One region of the Enterococcus durans genome, then DNA from elsewhere that is predicted to be linked to it. Evidence: predicted binding sites of a transcription regulator. Region 1 holds the regulator's gene; the other holds the start of a gene.
What was found. The regulator LexA, encoded in region 1, represses DNA repair genes until DNA is damaged. The targets are predictions, from matches to a motif close to CNAACANNTGTTNG.

Region 1 (3,434 bases):
TCATTTGAATCATACAAAACAATCAATTTTCCTAGTTTCATGTGACCAGCCATTGAGCTAGCTTCTTGAGAAACGCCCTCCATCAAATCGCCGTCACCACAGATAGCGTAGGTGTGATGATCCACGATGTTGAAGTTTTCTCTGTTATATGTTGCTGCTAAGTGTGCTTCTGCCATTGCCATCCCAACAGCCATCGCAATACCTTGACCTAATGGACCAGTAGTTGCTTCGACACCGTCTGTATGGTTCACTTCAGGATGTCCTGGTGTTTTTGAATCCCATTGACGAAATTGTTTTAAATCATCAATCGAAACTTGATAACCCGCCAGATGCAATAAGCTATACAACATCGCAGAACCATGACCAGCTGATAATACGAATCGATCACGATCCGCCCAGTTTTTAGAAGTAGTCGGATTTACTTTCAGATGTTTTGTCCATAGTGCATACGCCATTGGTGCTGCCCCCATCGGTAGCCCCGGATGTCCAGAATTTGCCTTTTGAACTGCTTCAATACTTAATGTACGAATCGTGTTTACGCCTAGTTGGTCGATTTTGTCAAACAAAATAACCCCTCCTATTAATTTAGGTTTTTTTTACCTTTATTACTCACATACCATTTTATAAGATACCACTAGAAAAAGCAATGATTTTTAGTATTTTTTACTAAAAGTTGTTTTTCCGGTTGTGTAAGCCTTTTTTCTTCTGGATTTCTTTTAATTTATCTGGTGTGACATCATTTCCTTCAGGATCGACGATTTTCATTCCTTCAATATGATGTCTCATTCCCGAGCGAAAGGCATTTAAATACTCTTCTCTTAACTCTAATTGTTCTTTTTTTTCCGCTTCTGATAAGCCTTTTTCTTTCTTTATCCGAGCCAATTCGTTGATTCGCTCGATTTTTTCGGGTGATAGCATATGGAGACCTCCTTTTACTCTACTTCATATTATATAAAAAACGGAAAAAAAACAACTAGATAAACTAATATAAATACGAACATTTGTTTGAAACAAGACCTTTTATATGATATGATTTAGTTATTAATTGAAAGAAGGTGTACCTTGTGGCCCGACAAACTGAAACTAGACAAATCGAAGTCTTACGATATATCCATGAACAAGTGTCTCGAAAAGGTTACCCACCAACTGTAAGAGAGATCGGGGAAGCCGTTCAGCTTTCTTCTACCTCTACTGTACATGGCCATTTAGCAAGGCTTGAAAAAAAAGGCTTTATTCAAAGAGACCCAACAAAACCTCGTGCAATCGAATTGACAAAACAAGGATTGGCAAAAATCGGGGTTCGACCTTCCACGATTCCCGTACTTGGGGTGGTTACTGCTGGGGAGCCGATTTTAGCAGTCGAAGATGCTTCGGATTTTTTCCCTGTACCGCCTAATCTTTCTTCTGAAGAAGGCAGTTTGTTCATGTTAACGATCCGTGGCGAAAGTATGATCAATGCAGGTATTTTAGACGGAGACAACGTGATTGTCCGTAAACAAGAAACTGCACAAAACGGTGATATCGTCATTGCCATGACAGCAGAAGATGAAGCAACATGCAAACGATTCTACAAGGAAAAAGACCACTTCCGACTACAGCCAGAAAATGATTTGTTAGAACCAATCATTTTGGATCAAGTGTCCATTCTCGGTCGCGTAGTAGGTCTTTACCGCAGTCATATTTACTAGAATGCTATGAATTTTCGAAATAGATAAAAGCAATGAGCTGTGCCGTAAAAAGGTGTAGCTCATTTTTTCAACTTCCCTCTTTACAAATCGAACAAAAGTTCGTATACTATAAATACGAACTTTTGTTCGCATAAAATAATGAGGTGAGAAATCATGAAATCAATGAGACGTCTTGGCTTGGTATTAATGGTATTATTCTTAGGTATTGTTATTGGTAACTTTGGTATTCGACCAGCACTTTTAGTGTTTGTTCCGTTGTTTGCTTTGTGGTTCATGTTGTGGGATGAAAAGAAATACCGTCAGTCTGAACGACGTCGGCATCATGATGATCCCTTTTATCAAGAATCCTACTACAGTTCCAGACACTCCTAATGAACCAAGGAGCTGATTGTTTATTTTCAGAATAAAAATCTACTATTCCTCCCCCTTCTTCAAAAAGAATGGGAGTGGGACAAAAGTTGTTTTGATTTGAGAAATTGAAGAAAAAAACGAACAATACGCTTTTTGTATTGCTCGTTTTTTTTAAATTTTACGAAAAACCTGTCTTTTGGCCTTTCGTTTATTCGAGAGTCTGTTGCAAAACTGATTTTTAGTTTTATCCCACATTCTTTACCATGTATAACTGACGGATGTTTTCGTTGTCTCTTGGTTAAGCCTTACTGAATTCCATAATGTAACTCGTCTTAAAAATGGCTGTTGCAACTATCTATTTCAAGTTCACATGTTTGTCGAATCTCTTGATTACACTTTCCTATTTTATATATTCAATAGCGCTTGTAACACTTATTTTTAGGTGAAACTTCTGCAGTTTAAATCAGAAAACGACTGTCTATTTATCCCTAATTTATTGCTAGCTCCCCAATTTTCGAACTTTTTCTATTCACTGATCTTCTAGCATTGCTTTTTTCTATTCCTGTTGCTATAGCCTTTAATATACTTCTCTTCTCTTCTTCTCTTTTCACATTTGGTGTATTTTTATCTTTTTCCTTTTCTGCTTCCATTTTCTCATGAGGATCAGCACTATTTTTTATATTCTCTTGTTCTTGTGTTCGATTCAAGTGAGGACTTAAGTGATATTGATCTAAATTAAAAAGAGAAGACAAGGCGTAATTTTTAAATATCGTTGCTAGTTGGTCTGCTAATGGTTGCTCATCAAGATTTCTTGTTACCCTTTTTTTAAAGTCAAAACTTCTTTGCTCGGCAAGGTCTCTGATGATAACTGCTATCATTTCAGCATCTTCCATGTGAAAATTCACTCGTAACATATCATCGAAAATCAAAGCTCTCTCAACTGCCTGTGGCGATAAATTCGGCAAATTTTGCTGTTCTGCTAATCGATCGACAAAATTATGAAAGGCCGGAGATTTTACTATTTGAGGAAAGTTTTTATGATAATCATCTAACAGCTCCTTACCACTTATTTCATAACCTTTCCGTGGACTCGGGGCTAGCGCTATATCACCCGTACGTGCACCAAGATGTGTCGATTCATGTAGAATTACTTTGAATAGATCCCTTCTTCTCTCAATAACTGGATCAGGTGGCAAATGAAAAGTATCGGCCAGAAAGACCATTCTAGCTTGTGGATCAGTTGGTATCACGAATGCATAAACTCCCACTTTTTTTACTAATTGTGTTTCGTATCTCCCTGTATTTTGATTCAAAACCAAATCAGTAGATGCAATCCAAATATTTTCAAAGCCTGTATCTATTGTTGCTTGAAGGATTCGTTCCCCTCTTTCTGCT
Region 2 (3,434 bases), 440 kb from region 1:
CGTTCACATTTTTTAAGTTGTGTGCTCTTGCACCATGAATAATAATTTTATCGTTAGCCATGTCATCCTCCTACTCTGAAGCTTTTAATTCAAGAATCATATCCCGTACATTGGCGGCGGTCTCGAAATCTAAAGCTTTGGCAGCATCTTTCATTTCTTTTTCTAATTTCATTAATAATGTAGCTTTTTCCTCTCGGGACATTTCTTCGTAGGATACTTGGACTGTTTCTTTCGCATCATCTTCAGATTCCTTAGTAATGGAAATCAAATCACGAATTTCTTTGATGATCGTCTTAGGCACGATACCATGTTCTTTATTGTAAGCCTCTTGGACCGTACGACGTCGTGCAGTTTCATCCATCGCTAACCGCATAGAGTCAGTTACTCTGTCTGCATACATGATTACTTTACCTTCTGAGTTTCTTGCAGCACGCCCAATAGTTTGGACCAATGATCGCTCACTACGTAAGAATCCTTCTTTATCCGCATCCAAAATAGCCACTAGAGACACTTCAGGCACATCAAGTCCTTCACGAAGTAAATTGATTCCGACTAAAACATCAAATTCTCCTAGACGCAAGTCTCGGATAATCTCCGTTCGTTCAAGTGTTTTGATATCACTGTGAAGATATTTGACTTTGATTCCTAATTCTTTGAAATAATCCGTTAGATCCTCTGACATTTTTTTCGTTAACGTTGTCACAAAGACCCGCTGATCTTTTTCAACTCGTTCATTGATTTCTCCGACAAGATCATCGATTTGTCCCATGATCGGCCGTACTTCAATGATTGGGTCAAGCAATCCAGTTGGGCGAATAATCTGTTGAATTACCGTATCAGTCTGTTCATACTCATATGGTCCTGGTGTAGCAGAAACATAAACGATCTGATTTACATGTTTTTCAAACTCTTCTAGTCGTAAAGGTCGATTGTCCAGCGCAGATGGTAAACGGAACCCATAATCTACCAGCATTTGTTTTCTGGCACGGTCGCCATTATACATTCCTCGGATTTGTGGCATCGTAACATGTGACTCATCCACTACGATCAACGAATCTTCCGGGAAAAAGTCAAGTAACGTATAAGGCGGTTCTCCTTCTTTACGTCCGTCCATATGTCGCGAATAATTCTCGATCCCTGAGGTATATCCCATCTCCAACATCATTTCAATATCGTAATTTGTTCGCTGTTCCAACCGCTGTGCTTCAAGCAGCTTGTTTTCATTACGCAGAACGGCTAGTCGTTGCTCAAGTTCAGCTTTTATATTCGCCACTGCATGTTCCATATGTTCATCATTCGTTACAAAGTGAGTGGCTGGGAAGATAGCTACATGTTCCGTCTCGCCAAGTACTTCTCCTGTTAAGGCATTGACTTCTCTGATCCTCTCAACTTCATCACCAAAAAACTCTACTCGTAACGCCCGCTCATCACGTGAAGCTGGGAAAATTTCCACGACGTCACCGCGCACTCGAAAACGACCGCGCTGAAAATCAATATCATTTCGTTCAAATTGTATGCCTACCAAACTCCGAATCAATTGATTACGATCTAGTTCTGCTCCTTGTCTGATCGATACCACTTGTTTTTGGTATTCAAAGGGTGACCCCAATCCAAAAATACAAGAAACGGAGGCAATCACGATCACGTCGTTTCTTTCTAATAAAGAACTCGTCGCTGAATGTCGTAATTTATCGATCTCGTCGTTTACACTTGAATCTTTTTCAATATACGTATCGCTCGATGGCACATAAGCTTCTGGTTGATAATAATCATAATAAGAAACAAAGTATTCCACCGCATTATTCGGAAAGAACTCCTTAAACTCTCCATACAATTGACCAGCTAATGTCTTGTTATGGGCAATGATCAAGGTTGGCTTATTTACTTTCTCGATCAAATTCGAAATCGTATAAGTTTTCCCTGTTCCTGTTGCGCCTAATAGTATCTGTGCTTTTTTACCCTTTATCACGCCATCAACTAACTGAGTGATTGCTTCTGGCTGATCACCAGCTGGCTGATATTTCGACACTAGTTCAAAGTGGCGGGAGGTATCTCTTTCTATCATTTTTCATCCTCCTTTTCATTCTCTCCCTTTCATTTTACGACCCGCAAAAAGAAAAGGAAAGCAAAGGCATTCCCTGTTTAGAAATTATACCACACCGAACATACTTTCGCCACTTAAATGCGTCACGAAAGAATGTCAGCTTTTTTTATCACAAATGTCATATTTTATAACATAAGATGTTAGTAAAAGAGATTTTTTTCATTTTTTTATGCACAAAATCTTGTCTAGTTTATCTATTTTCGCCTATAATATAAAAACATGAAATAGTTATTGAAAAACTTAGGAGGTTGATTATGAAAAAAAGGCATTTGCTTTACTCAATTATTTTCATAATGACAGGACTTGTTACATTTGCCACTGGCTACAGTGTACAAGCTGACAATACAAAAACTACGGAATCAAGTACAAGCGAGACGATGCAAAAAATAGAGCCTAAAAAAGACACTTACGTCATTGCAAGCGATTCGGCTTTTGCACCATTCGAATTTCAGAATGCTGATGGTGAATATGAAGGAATTGACGTCAAACTCATGGAAGCTATCTCAAAACTCCAAGGCATCAATATCCGCATGGATTATCGCGGTTTCGCTGCTGCTCTACAAGCTCTAGACTCCGGCCAAGCCGACGGTATGATTTCAGGAATGACCGTAACAGATGAACGAAAACAAAGTTATGATTTTTCTGATCCTTATTTCAACAGCGGTATCCAAATCGCTGTCAAAAAGGGCGATACTTCAATCAAATCATATAAAGACCTAAAAAATAAAACTGTTGGCGCCAAGGTAGGAACTGAAAGTGCGGACTTTTTAGATGCTAATCAGAGTAAATATGGCTACAAAATCAAATATTTCGACGCAGCCGATCAATTGTATGACGGCTTGAAAGTTGGCGCCATCGACGCTATGATGGATGACTATCCAGTAATCGGTTATGCCATCAAACAAGGACAAGCACTTGAAACACCAATCAAAAGAGAATCAGGCGGTGTTTATGCATTTGCTGTCAAAAAAGGCCAAAACCAAGAACTTCTTCAGATGTTCAACGAAGGTTTAAAAGAATTAAAACGTACTGGCGAATACGATAAAATCATCAATAAATACATTTCAGATGACAGCAGTTCAGAAAAAACAAAAGCAAACGAATCAACAATCGTTGGTTTGATCCAAAATAATTACAAATCCTTACTTAAAGGTTTATGGAAAACGATTCTTTTAACGCTGATCTCATTTGCTTTAGCACTGATCGTGGGAATCATTTTCGGCTTATTCAGTGTAGCACCGATCCGTGCATTACGTACACTTGCTACCATCTATGTCGATATTATCCGTGGTATCCCAATGATGGTACTAGCATTTTTCATTTTCTTTGG

Region 2: a site for LexA is predicted at 2,161-2,174, ahead of uvrB (excinuclease ABC subunit UvrB). Genes of this name have one in related genera too.

Annotation. Positions count from the first base shown of each region.
Region 1 covers NZ_CP022930.1:2,342,939-2,346,372, reverse strand. The annotation lists gene tkt (transketolase) at 1-566, opposite strand, end outside; gene CJZ72_RS11165 (DUF896 family protein) at 667-918, opposite strand; gene lexA (transcriptional repressor LexA) at 1,065-1,688, shown strand; gene CJZ72_RS11155 (hypothetical protein) at 1,842-2,060, shown strand; gene CJZ72_RS11145 (QWxxN domain) at 2,528-3,434, opposite strand, start outside.
Region 2 covers NZ_CP022930.1:2,787,061-2,790,494, forward strand. The annotation lists gene uvrA (excinuclease ABC subunit UvrA) at 1-61, opposite strand, end outside; gene uvrB (excinuclease ABC subunit UvrB) at 71-2,065, opposite strand; gene CJZ72_RS13190 (amino acid ABC transporter substrate-binding protein/permease) at 2,359-3,434, shown strand, end outside.